2 regions of the Paenibacillus sp. KN14-4R genome follow, and region 2 is predicted to be linked to the other one. Evidence: riboswitches for the same ligand, from Rfam matches in the RefSeq annotation. Region 2 holds a riboswitch; the other holds the start of a gene.
What was found. A riboswitch is a leader RNA that binds a small molecule or an ion and turns the genes downstream of it on or off. The one in region 2 is predicted to bind S-adenosylmethionine.
Positions count from the first base shown of each region.

Region 1 (7,014 bases), 780 kb from region 2:
CCTTCAGCGTCTTCATTCCTCGCATGAGCAGCCAAGAATCTTGCATGCCTAGTACATTCCCCATACCATTTTGAATGGCTTTAAGTCGATTACCTAATTCCTCGGTAGCAACAACAGCAAGTCCAGCAAGCACATCACTGTGTCCACTTAGAAACTTCGTAGCACTATGCAATACAACATCTACACCTAGTTCGATTGGGCGCTGATGATAGGGTGTCATGAATGAATTATCTAACATTGTTATCAAATCATGTTCCTTCGCCCAAGCTGTAATCGCCGCTACATCGGTAATCCGCAGCGTTGGGTTCGAAGGTGTCTCCATAAAGACAGCAGCCGTATTCGGTCTTCGTGCTGCACGTACTTGCTCGATATCCGTCATATCGACGAATGTGGTTTCAATATTCATCCGCGTCATAATCGTGCTCAGGAGTCGATAAGTTCCACCATATACATCCTCCGTGCAGATCACATGATCTCCTGCTGATAGCATCATAAATGCAGACGAAATTGCTGCCATCCCGGAGGAAAATGCAAACCCCCGCACACCACCTTCAAGTGCGGCAATGTAGGATTCTACCGCTTCACGAGTCGGATTACCCGAACGTGTATAATCATGCTTGGGTGGTTGGTCCAGATCAAAATGATGGAATGTCGATGCTTGATAAATAGGTGTTGACGAAGCACCTGTTACTTCATCAACCGCTCCTTCATAATGCAACAGTTTCGTTCCAAAGCCTACTTCCTTACCCGCTTTACTCATGCTTTCACGCCTCCTGCTAGCTCCGAAGCAGCCGCATCAAATGCACGAGCTAGATCCGTCATTAAGTCATCTACATGCTCAATTCCTACCGAGTAGCGCAATAGACGATCATCCACACCAATTTTCTCCCGAATTTCTAGCGGAATATCTGCATGGGTTTGTACAGCTGGATAAGTCATAAGTGACTCCACACCACCTAGGCTTTCAGCAAAAGCAATCAGACGAATGTGTCGCAAAATCGTCTCAATGGCGCGGGCATCTTTCATCTTGAATGAGAAAATACCGGTATTACCGCTTGATTGCTTATTCTGAATCTCATAGCCGGGGTGAGACTCCAATGCAGGATAGAATACTTCTGCTACCATTGGATGCGTCTGCAGCCACTTCGCAATTGCCGTTGCATTCGCTTCATGACGCTGCATACGCAGTGCAAGGGTCTTCATCCCACGCATTAATAACCACGAATCTTGAGGTCCTAACACCGCGCCAATTGAATTGTGCAGGAAGAACATTTTTTCAGATAGTTCCCTGCCCTTCGTTACAATTAATCCTGCAAGAACATCGTTATGTCCGCCCAAATATTTCGTTGCAGAGTGAATAATAATATCAGCACCAAGCTCGATTGGACGCTGCAAGTAAGGCGTAAGTAGGGTATTGTCTACAATCGTAAGAACTCCCTTACCCTTTGCCCAAGTCGCTACAGCTTCAATATCTGTTACCATCATCAGTGGGTTCGTTGGTGTCTCGATCAAGACCGCTCTCGTGCTCTCACGATAAGCCTGTTCTAACGCAGCAAGATCATTCGTATCGACATACGTCGCAGATACACCAAAACGGGACATGATCTGCTCAAGCAAACGGTAAGTCCCCCCATATAAATCCAAGGAGACAATCAAGTGATCCCCTTGTGAAAATAGTGCAAAGATCGTCTGCAAGGCTGCCATGCCGGATGAACAAGCAAAACCAGCGTCTCCAGATTCTAGCTCAGCAATTGCTTCTTCAAGCACACTGCGTGTCGGATTTTTCGTACGGGAATAATCAAATCCTGTACTTTGACCAAGTTTCGGATGACGGAATGCTGTGGACTGATAGACTGGAAAAGAAACTGCTCCTGTAACTGGCTCGGAGATCGAACCAATTTGCGCCAACCGACTCTCGATATTCATGATTTCGAACCTCCGTCTTTTGATTTTTTATGAACTGCTGATAGATCATATGGCGTTTCTTGATAGACATAATAGTTCAACCAGTTGGAGAAGAGAAGGTTCGCATGCGCTCTCCAAGAAGTCATTGGGTACTTAGTCGGATCATCATTCGGGTAATAATTTTTCGGAATTGCAATTTCAAGTCCTTTATTCACATCACGGTCATATTCCCATTTCAGTGTGAGCGGGTCATATTCAGAATGTCCGGTTACGAAAATTTGCTTGCCCTTATCCGAAGCGACAATATATACGCCCGCTTCTTCCGACTCTGCCAAAATTTCTAACTCCGGCTTATTCTGAATGTCTTCACGTCGTACTTCGGTATGTCTGGATTGAGGAACATAGAACACTTCATCAAACCCCCGGAGTAACTTAACATTATCTTGATTTAAGGAATGTGGGAACACGCCAAACATTTTCTCATCTAGTGTGTACTTCGGAATGCCAAAGTGGTGATACAAGCCAGCTTGAGATGCCCAACAGATATGAAGCGTTGACGTGACATGATCCACACTCCAATCCATAATCTCCTTCAGCTCTTCCCAATACGTGACATCTTCAAATTCCATTTGCTCAACTGGAGCCCCTGTGATGATCAAGCCATCGAACTGCTCCTTTTGAACGTCTTCGAATGTTTTATAAAAAAGAGACAAATGCTCTTGTGATGTATTTTTAGAAGAATGTGTCTTCGGATGTAATAATACAAATTCGACTTGTAGTGGGCTATTCGATAGCAAACGCAAAATTTGAGTTTCCGTAGTTTCTTTAATCGGCATTAAATTTAATAGCAAAATTCGCAGTGGGCGAATATCTTGATGATACGCAACAGATTCATCCATAACGAAAATATTTTCCTGAGTCAAAACTTCCTTTGCCGGTAAATTGTCCGGAATTTTAATTGGCATGCAGCACCACTCCTTTAATAAAAATAAAAATGACCTTTCCCATACAAAATGAGAAAGGCCACGTAAAATGATACCTAAATGTGTCCTCTCTCATCTGTCAAAAGCGTCAAACGCGCTTCCGCAAGAATTAGCACCGTGCATTTCCTTTCGGAAAGTGCCGGTTGCCGGGTATCATCGGGCTAGTCCCTCCACCTGCTCTTGATAAGAGTAAAAACAATTAATTTTCAGTTATATTACTATCAATGTAATCGAACCATGCTGCTTTCGTCAAGCATATTTATCCAATGATTTACCTCATTTTGTAGCTTGAACTGTGGAAAATGTAGGTATATACTATACAAGTAATTCACAAGGTATAAGGGGGGAGAACGTATGGACGGTGACCCAAGCAGTCGCATTAACATTTTAAACTTCATATATAGCGAAAGCGCAGCGGTCGCATGTACAGTCCATCATTCTCTGTAACTTAGGGTTGGATGACTTGCCTCTGCCTTTCGATAAGAAAGGGTGGTATTCATGAAAACACGCCTTGTACAAAATGGCGTATTTACGATTATCGATGACGTCACCCTCGCTTTGACCCCTCCTGAAGAGGGCTTTTACTGGATTGATGCGACAGTGGATGAAATTGATATTCTTCAATCTTTGTTTCACCTTCACGATCTGGCAGTAGAGGATACACTAAGTGAGGAAGAACAACGTCCTAAGCTTGAAATTTATGATGGTCATTATTTTATTGTAGTTAATTCTATTCGATTTGATGACGAGGAGATTTTCCTCCGAGCACTTAATATTTTCTTAGGCAAACATTTTATCATTACAGTAACCAAACAAAAAATTAATGAAATTCGTGTACTTAAGCCTCTTTTATGGGAAGAAGAAGTAAATTCCTGCGATCGGTTTCTGTATCATCTCATCGATCTGGTTGTCGATAATTACTTTACTGTCGGTGATCGTATCGAGGATAAGATTGAGAAACTCGAAGAAGACATTCTGATGCACACGAAGAAAACTCACCTCAATGAGATCATTGGACTTCGAAGTGAGATTTTATGGCTCAAAAAGGCGCTCGTGCCGCAGCGTGATGTTGTAGGCGTGTTAAATAAACGAGATCTCAAGCTGATTTCTACACCACTCCAAAAATATTTTGGCGACATTTATGAGAATGCGGTCAAAATTGTAGATACGTTCGATACCCTTCGGGATTTGATGGGAAACTTACGAGAAGCTTATCAAGCCGCGGTCGCGAACCGTGCGAATGAAATTATGAGAATTTTTACAGCTATGACGACGATCTTTATGCCACTGACATTGATCACAGGGATTTACGGGATGAACTTTCCGGACATCGTAGGCATGTTAACCTGGGAACACGGTGACCTGTACGCTCTTGGATTTATGGGACTGCTTGGTATTCTGATGTTCGTCTTGTTCAAGAAAAAAGATTGGCTGTAACTATTAAATAGATGACACAATCAGCAACAGCTCTCCATTCGCAGGATGCGAGAAGCTGCTGCTTTTTTTGAAAAGAGGTGTTTATTGATGGAAAAAGATCAAATCCCCACCGTCAAAAATCCGTCCAAGTGGTTTGGTTATGGCGTACAAGCCTTGGTCTATCTAGCTAAGCTTGAAGCCAAGCATTGTTGTCCAAGTGGAAATATCGCGGAAAATATTCATTCACAAGCCACCCTGCTGCGGCGAATTCTTGCAGCTTTGGCCCGGGCAAATATTGTCCATGCGCAAGAAGGTCGTGTAGGCGGCTATCAACTAGCTAAGCCTGCTTCTAAGATATTGCTTTCGGATGTTTATAACGCCTTACACATTCGGGGACCGCTCTTTACCGGGCTAATCGACACGTTACCAGATGACCGATGCGGACAAGCTCTGCAAATGCCTTTTGAAGATATCGTTGAGGGTGCGGATGATCTGCTCTTGGGCTATTTAAGCACAATCACGATTGAGGATTTGGTAAACAAGGCATTGAAGAAATGAGTAAAAAAACATCGTAAACTACGTTTGACAAAAGCACAGTTTAAGGATTATACTGTGCTTAATAATAGCACAAATTAAACGACTAGCGAGAGCCGTACAATTTTGGGGGAATACTACTTTTGGGGCGACGACGAGTCATTCATATCCTTCCATCGCTGTTGAAAAAATGTTCCTTTATTGAATTTATATTATTTATGGTGGGAACATTTTTTCAAAGGCGAACGCTGCGCTTTTCAGGACATGAATGACTCTCTGTCTAACTCAGGATGTTCACACAATTTGTACCCTCTCGCTCTTACACAAGAAAGGATGTTCCAATATGAACGTTACACAAGAACAGATGCTCGCTGAAGAAGTCATGCGCGCACGTCATTCCGTTAAACATTATGATTCCGAATACCAAATGCCTGAGCAAGATTTGAAAGAGATTCTAGAGCTTGCGACGCTTGCTCCATCCTCTAACAACTTACAGCACTGGCGTTTTCTCGTGATCACAGATCAGGAAGTGAAGCAAAAAGTGCTTCCTATTGCTTATGGTCAAAGACAAGTTGTGGATTCCTCCGCAGTCGTTGTTGTACTTGGTGACCTAGAAGCAGGTCAATATGTAGAGACGATCTACGGTCCAATCTTAGAATCCGGCGCGATTGATCAAGCTATGTATGACCGTTTAGTTGGCGGTGTTAAATCCCTTTACGACAATCCGAACAACGCGGGTGTGGTGCGCGATGAAGCGATTCGCAATTCTTCCCTAGCTTCCATGCAGCTTATGCTTGCAGCAAAAGCAAAAGGCTATGACACGTGCCCTATGATGGGTTTTAACTGGAATCAGTTAAAAGAAGAGCTCAACATTCCAGATCGTTATGTACCATCGATGATGATTACAATTGGTAAAGCGAAATTGCCGGCACGTCAATCAATCCGCTTCACACTCGAGCAAGTTGTCACACATAATACATTCTAATTGCATTCGAATGAAACATAAGATGACCGCGGTCCAAGTTCAGGCTTGGGAAGCGGTCATCTTTTTTGAAACCATTATATAGTTGATATCGTTAAATAAATATCAACGAAATAAAGAGGTGCATTTCATGTTCAAAAAGATCATTGTCATTGTTTCAAGCTTAGTCGTACTCGCGGGGTGTAATATCGATACAAAAGATAGTCAGCCAGGAACGCAACAGCCAACACCAACCACAGCCCCAACTACTTCCGTTTCACCTACAGCCACACCTGTTCCCACTCCTACTTCAGACGAAGTATCTGTTGATTCCTTAAAAATATCACTTAAACAAGGTCTAACGAAAGATGAGGTTGAAAAATTACTTGGCCGTGCTTACATAGAATTAAAAGGAGAAGATGGTCCGATTTGGAGGTATGATTTTGCAATAGAAAACTACAAGTTCGAGCCTAACAGTATCCTCGTTGATGAAGTGGATATGAATGGTTTGAAAAAGGGATCTATGAAAAAACAATATTTCTTCCACTGGCAAGATAATCAATTAACTAGCTTTGCGCTCTATTATCGCAACAAAGATAATAAAGTCGAAGAGTATAATGTTTTCGGAAAAGGGACCGTAAAAACAACGCCATTTAACTAAATGAATAGGAATTGAAATAAGGTGACCGTCACCCAAGCTCATCCTTGGTATTGCGGTCACCTTTTTATAGGGGAAAATGGAGGAAATCATTCGAGGTTTGTTAAGAATATTAGGGTAACGTTAGCTCGCAGCCGTAATGTTATCCATCTCCTGCACTTCTATTTCCAATAGTCCGGCCTTGGATTTGCGGAATCGAATTCGCAGGAGGCGCAGCCATTGATAGGTTCGTTCAAGGTCCAGATCTTTACGATCATCTGCTGAAAACACAGCTTCCATCACCGGTTTCAAATAGCGATCACCCAGTTCCTCGAACTTTGTCCAAGCCTGCTCTTTCAGCTCTTCTGTCACATCAGAAAGTTCATTATCAATCAGCGGGCTCACATCATACCCATCTGCATCCAGCTCTTCAACCATCATAACCGTGTCTCGACGAGACAACGATAGCATCGAACGCATCTCCTCAAGGGGACTTCCCTGCCAAATGGCCTCCAACATATTACGTTTTCTCGCATGACGTTCGAGTTCGGCCTTTGCTTTTCGCTCATTTTGGTCCA
Region 1 covers NZ_CP197466.1:3,337,337-3,344,350, forward strand. Annotated here, with positions in the region: gene ACSBOP_RS16320 (trans-sulfuration enzyme family protein) at 1-760, opposite strand, end outside; gene ACSBOP_RS16325 (PLP-dependent transferase) at 757-1,926, opposite strand; gene metA (homoserine O-acetyltransferase MetA) at 1,923-2,870, opposite strand; SAM riboswitch class I at 2,958-3,078, opposite strand; gene corA (magnesium/cobalt transporter CorA) at 3,387-4,325, shown strand; gene ACSBOP_RS16340 (RrF2 family transcriptional regulator) at 4,413-4,862, shown strand; gene ACSBOP_RS16345 (nitroreductase family protein) at 5,182-5,823, shown strand; gene ACSBOP_RS16350 (hypothetical protein) at 5,951-6,460, shown strand; gene ACSBOP_RS16355 (HRDC domain-containing protein) at 6,581-7,014, opposite strand, start outside.
Region 1: another riboswitch for S-adenosylmethionine. It lies ahead of metA (homoserine O-acetyltransferase MetA); the one in region 2 lies ahead of ACSBOP_RS12330 (methionine ABC transporter ATP-binding protein).

Region 2 (7,014 bases):
TCGTGCGCACCACTTGAAATGCAAGCTCATAACACTCATTTCGTATGGGCTCTACCTGTTCCTCACCGAATTTCTCAGCAATCAGCTCTTCGAACGGAACTGCTTTACCCCCACCATGCAGGTTAGAAGTCGAAGAGTTGCGTGGTCCTACACGTATCCCCATGCCTGTTACTGTCCACTCGCCTTTATCGTCCTTCTGGATTAAAAGCCGCGTATCCGCAACGTGATTCGGTATAATTTCAAGATTTAAACCCTGCTGAATCATAAAAATTCCATTACGGATCTTTTGTTGATCAACCCAATTATTCATCCAATGCTTCAGAGAGAACATACCGCGAAGCTCGATTGATTTCTGTGCCAAATTCCGTGATCTTGCTTGGATCAGAAATCCTTTACGGGTTCGACACAGTTTCACAATACTTCGTCCGCCTGTTCCATTGCCTGGTTTTATATATAAAATATCATATTTCTCTGTCATCGCTTCCAAGTTACTTACATTATATTTCGTCGTCTCAGGCATCCATTTCTGGAGCGCTTCGGTCTGCAGGAATAACTGGGTTGCATTCCATTTATTCGTATATTTGTTGTTTGCATAAATAAAAAGCTTAGAGTTACGCACTTTTTTATAAGAAGGATTACCTTTGCGGCAGCGATCAATGACAATATCTGGCCAAGGTGCCACACTTCTTTCCCACTTGTTACGCTCATTTAGAATAAAGCCGCGTATGAAACTTCTATCCCGATTAATATCATCTGCTGAAAATAAATAAACGAAGGCCCCCAGATCCTTCCCTTCCTTAAGTAGCAGCTTCAAATACTTTGATTCATTGAATTTCGCACCGTCTCTCCAAGCCAGAATACCAATAATCGGTCTGCTCATGTTGGGAACGTCCTCTCTATCATCACTTATTCATAGGCAGAAACTACTATTAGCTTATTCATACACACAGAGAATGTTCCAAACGAACACGCCTAGCTTTACGGGCTTTCTCCCATCTTGATAAAAAGTACAAAAAAGCCAGACATTCCTGTCTGGCTTCATGCTAATCGCTTATTTTTTATTGTTCTTTACAAGTGGATAGAACACAATACCGAATAGAACCATACCCACACCTGCAAGGAATGTAAACCAATCTGTCATTGCCGAACGAATCACCCAAAGTGAATACAGGGTTGCCAGCACCGCAATGATACCATCAACGATACGCTGTCTCATTTGACCTTCATACGTTTCTCCAAGCCATACTAATTTAAGCTGGTAAATAGATGCAATTGTATATGGAACGAGTACCGCGAGGATGGCAATGGTCGTCACTAATTCAAATTCCTCTGCAATTGAACTGGATAGGGTTGACAAAAGCAGAAGCTGTGTTACCCCATTTGTAATTGTAAGTGCCTTCGCTGGTGACCCATGACGATTTTCTAATTTGAAAACGGGCAGGAACAACCCTTGCTTCGCTGCTTGATAAGGCACTTCCGCACTTAACAAAAGCCAACCAATTGTCGTACCAATGAGAGAAATGAGCCCAAGTCCAGCCATTATGTAGCTGCCTGAAGGGCCGATTACAATCGACAATGCATCTACAAGCGGTTTATGGGAATTAATCAGCTCTTCTTGTGTCATAACACCCATCGCTAGGACGGAAATACTTATATAAAGGAGCAAAGCAATTCCAAGTCCTAGAATCGTCGCAATTTGCACGTACGATTTTTTACGTGCTCTTTTAGAGAATACGACAGCTGACTCTACACCAAGAAATGCCCACATGGTTGCCATTGCCGCCATACTCAGCTGCTGCAAGAAGCCCAAATGCTCCCCAGTCTCGCTTACTCTATCTTGCATCAACGGCACAATGTTGCTGCTATCAAATGCCATTAAGCCAATTATAATAAATAGTGCGAAACCGAGAACTTTAGCTGCAGTTGCAATTAAATTTAACTTACCCGCGCCTTCAATACCACGAATAATAATCGCGTGATTGACCCATAAAAATACGGAACAAATCAGAAACGTAATGAAATTCCCAAGCTTCATCGTAAATCCAAATATCGTAAACAGTTCCGCTTGATTCGTCATGATTGGGAAGAATGCGGATAAATAGCTGGCAAAAGTCGTAACAACCGCAACGTTACCAGCAATATTCGCTACCCAGTAACCCCATGACACAAAATAACCTGACATATGGGAAGTACGCGATCCTTTACGAAACAAAGCTGTTGCATATAGCTGCGGACCACCGGACAAATCCGGTTTACGAATCGATAGATTTCCAAAAACAAGAGCTATCATAAGTACGCCAGAACCAGTCATAAACCAAGCCGTAATGACCGCAGAAGGACTTGCCACTTTGGCAAGCGTATTCGGTAACATAAAAATGCCCGATCCCACCATATTTCCTACGACTAGCGCAACCAATAGCCATAGACCTAACTTATTGTCTTTCATGTTGTTACATCCTCCCCAGTAGTTGGCAATAAGCGGTATCCATATTAATTTTCCAATAATTACTACTCTACTTATACATTTAACCTATAACACTATACAACATATAGATACTTCTCATCAATGGAAATAACCGTTGTAATATTTTTTCTTGACTTCTATTCCACACTACGCCTATACTCATACTTACAAATCAACACGAACAACGTTAAGCCAACTGCATATGTAATTTCTTATCGAGAGAGGCGGAGGGACAAGGCCCTGTGAAGCCCGGCAACCGATTAGTTAGCTGCAAAGCGGATTAATGACATGGTGCCAATTCCTTCAGGATTCAGATCAATGAATTCTGGCAGATGAGAAAAGGATGAAGACGAATATACTCAGCCCTTTTTGCAATCTGCAAAAAAGGGCTTTTTTGCGTTAATTTACAAATTATCCCTAACTTTTTCGTGCCAATTATTTCATTCAACATTCGTTCATACTACAGCTAGGAAGGTGATAATCAATGATCCAATTACAAAATATTTCGAAGCATTATTTAACGAATAACAGACAAACGATCGCTTTAAATGCCGTTAGCCTCCATGTTAACAAAGGAGAGATCTTCGGTATTATCGGTCACTCTGGTGCAGGGAAAAGCACACTGCTTCGTACGATCAATTTATTAGAGCGGCCATCAAGTGGGCAGGTCTTAATTAATAACACGGAGTTTACACAACTTAATCATACCGAACTTCAAAACAAACGACGTAAAATCGGCATGATCTTTCAACATTTCAACCTGCTGACTTCCGCCACCGTAGAGAAAAATATTGCATTTCCTCTCACACTTGCGGGTATGCCTAAAAATCAAATACAAGCGCGTGTCAATGAACTGCTAACTCTTGTGGGACTAGAAGAACATCGTAATAAGTATCCTTCCCAACTATCTGGCGGTCAAAAACAGCGTGTTGGTATCGCGAGAGCTTTATCGGCAGACCCTGATATTCTGCTATGTGACGAAGCAACATCTGCGCTTGATCCCTTAACAACGAATTCTATCTTAGAGCTGTTAGCTGAAATTAATCGAAAGTTCGGGATTACAATTGTCCTTATCACACATGAGATGCATGTCATTCGTACCATCTGTGATAAAGTAGCGGTCATTCATGCGGGTCAGATCGTAGAACAAGGACTTGTTACAGAGGTGTTCCTAAAACCACAACACCGCGTCACACAAGAGTTCATTGATGAGTTATCTGATCCAATAGAATGGAGCAATTTACGTAATCAGCAAGGGACATCACCACATCTAGTTAAAATCACGTTCCTTGGTGAACAGACGTACTTGCCGCTGTTATCCGAGATCATTAGCCATACAGGCGTTACATTTTCCATTATGCAAGGAACCATATCCCGTTTAAAAGACACCCCTTACGGTGTACTGCATGTCATCTTCCATGGTGAAGAACGAGCAATTGAACAAACCATACAGGAACTTAAAATAAGAGGCTTAGATGTGGAGGTTATGCAATGAATTTTTCTCATATTATTTGGTCGGACATCGGCGATGCAACGATCGACACGCTCAATATGTTGGCCTTCTCTGTAGTCTTTACCTTTATACTTGGTCTGCCAATCGGTATATTGCTTTACTGGACTTCCGGTAAAAATGGTAAAACGAAGCTGATCTATACGATCTCTTCTTTTATCATTAACATTTTGCGTTCTGTTCCATTCGTCATCTTAATGATCGCTGTAATTCCCCTTACACGTTCAATCGTAGGGACATCTATTGGCGTTCAAGCAGCCATTCCCCCGCTAGTTATCGCGGCAGCACCTTTTTTCGCAAGACTAGTTGAAACTTCTCTTCGAGAGGTAGATCGTGGGGTCATTGAAGCAGCACAAGCCATGGGCGCATCCAACAGACAGATTATTTGGAAGGTCCTCTTGCCTGAATCATTGCCTGGTTTACTTGCTGGAATGACAATTACGGCTGTAACCCTTGTTTCTTACACAGCAATGTCTGGTTTAATTGGCGGAGGCGGTCTAGGAGATCTTGCTTACCGCTATGGTTATCAGCGCTTCGAAACAGAAATGATGATTGCGAGTATTATCGTCATGCTAATTCTTGTTCAAGTGTTGCAGACGATTGGCGACAAATTGGTTTCGCGGTTTTCACGTAAATAGATATCATACACATTCTAGGAGGAATCATAATGAAAAAATTACTTATTTTCGCACTATCCATCTCATTAATTGCGGTACTTGCCGCTTGCGGTCAAAAAAATGCTGCCCCAGCTGCTGAAGGTAACACAAAAGAAGTAACGCTAAAAGTCGGTGCAACCGCTGTTCCACATGCTGAAATTTTAAACTTCATCAAACCTAAGCTTAAAGAACAAGGAATCGATCTTGTTGTCAAAGAATTTTCTGACTATGTTCAACCTAATATTCAAGTGTTCGAAAAACAACTCGACGCGAACTTCTTTCAACACCTTCCCTATTTAGAAGCACAAAATGCAGATCGTAAGATGGATCTTGTATCTGTAGCAAGCATTCATCTTGAACCATTTGGTGCTTATTCCAAGAAGATTACGAACATCAAAGATCTTGCTAATGGTGCAACAATAGCGATTCCGAATGATCCATCCAATGCCGGTCGCGCCCTTGCGCTTCTTGAGAAGAATGGCTTAATTAAGTTAAAAGATGGCGTTGGCATTAAAGCTACGCTAAAAGATGTTGTTGAAAATCCAAAAAACCTAAAAATCAATGAACTTGATGCTGCCATGTTGCCAAGAACGCTTGCAGATGTGGACTTGTCGTTGATCAATACGAACTACGCGCTTCAAGCAAACTTAGTTCCTACGAAAGATGCGCTATTTATTGAAGATAAAAATTCACCTTATGCGAACATCCTTGTTGCTCGTCCAGATAACAAAGATTCCGATGCTATGAAAAAGCTAATTGCTGCATTAAAAACTCCTGAAGTGAAGAAGTTTATTGAAGACAAGTATAAAGGGTCAATCATTCCTACTTTTGAATAGTGTTTGATCATTTCAAAAGATAAGACTACAAAAAACCATGTTCCCTACTTCATGTAAGGACATGGTTTTTTGTATGAAATCATTTAGTTATTTTTTACCAAATCTATCTTTTCATACGAACAAGCGTTTGTTATAATATAAACAAACACTTGTTCTCATAAGGGAGGTTTGGTTTATGAAATTATGCTATCATTTTCGCTTTATCACTTCTGATGATAAATCAATGTGGAAAGATTTAACGTTTCGATTTTACCGCGATGGTTCAGTCATGATTGTTGACAATGATACCGATGCACATGTACATCCGAAGCAGCTTAATGGAGCAGCGCTTGATTTTTACATTCGTAAACGCATCTATTTAATCAAGACCGACCTCCAAGAGAAAATTGTCAAGTACGCTTAAGCCATCATGGATTCTGTGCAAGGTGAGATTCATCTGCAAGCGGAACGCGTGGTAAACCCCTCACATAGCTATCAGACATCGCAAGCAGTTGCGATGCAGTGGCAAATTCATCTGCAATATGATCATTCGGTAACAGAGGGTCTGCATATTTGAGTGCATACTGCTCGCCATCACTCACTTTTTCACCCGGAATAAATATTTCATTGTCGTTAATGAAGGATCCTGAAGGCAAATAATAGCGCATTGGTAATAATGTACTTGTGTTGTTTAACAAATCTTTACCGAAGAATACCCGGTTATCCATTGAGAACCCTGCCAGATTCGCGATTGTTGGCATAATATCGATTTGTCCGCCTACATGCTGCAATTCCTGTTGTGTACTCACTCCTGGAATGGAAATGAATAGAGGAATATTGAACATATCCGTATAATCATAGTCTCTACCTACGATATTTTTCATTAGACCCAATTCCTTCTGGGATAAAGAATTAACTGGTAAACCAAAATGATCCCCATAGATGACAATCATACAATCTTCCCATATGCCAGCTTCCTTCAATTCGTCAAAAAACTTCCCTAGTGCTTCGTCCGTATAGTGTGCAGAGGCAATGTAATTACCGACCAACGTGTTATCATACTCATCTGGCAGCTTAATGGGATGTTTTGATTCAGGAAGATCAAACGGATGATGATTCGTCATCGAAATAAGATTCGCATAAAACTTCTGACCTTCATCATGTTTTTTCTTCAGTTCTTCTGCAGTCTTCTTATATAAAACTTCGTCAGATGCACCAAAATGAATGAAATCCTCGTCTCCGAAAAACGCTTGATCATAATATTGATCGAATCCAAGTGCATGATACAACTTATCCCGATTCCAGAACTCTACACTATTCGTATGGAATGTCAGGGATTGATACCCATAATCCTTTACCATACGAGGTAAACCTGGCAACTCCTTATCACTATATACTTGCGAAGATGCACCATTCTGAGGGACATACAATGACGTATTCAGAAGGTATTCTGCATCTGAGGTATTTCCTTGACCAATTTGCTGATAAAAATTCGAGAAATAATAGGACTGTTTCATTAAATCATTTAGAACAGGTGTAACCTCATGATCCCCAACCTTTAGACCAACT
Region 2 covers NZ_CP197466.1:2,552,728-2,559,741, forward strand. Annotated here, with positions in the region: gene ACSBOP_RS12320 (YheC/YheD family endospore coat-associated protein) at 1-880, opposite strand, end outside; gene ACSBOP_RS12325 (amino acid permease) at 1,052-2,446, opposite strand; SAM riboswitch class I at 2,674-2,803, shown strand; gene ACSBOP_RS12330 (methionine ABC transporter ATP-binding protein) at 2,949-3,959, shown strand; gene ACSBOP_RS12335 (methionine ABC transporter permease) at 3,956-4,612, shown strand; gene ACSBOP_RS12340 (MetQ/NlpA family ABC transporter substrate-binding protein) at 4,642-5,466, shown strand; gene ACSBOP_RS12345 (hypothetical protein) at 5,642-5,869, shown strand; gene ACSBOP_RS12350 (LTA synthase family protein) at 5,874-7,014, opposite strand, start outside.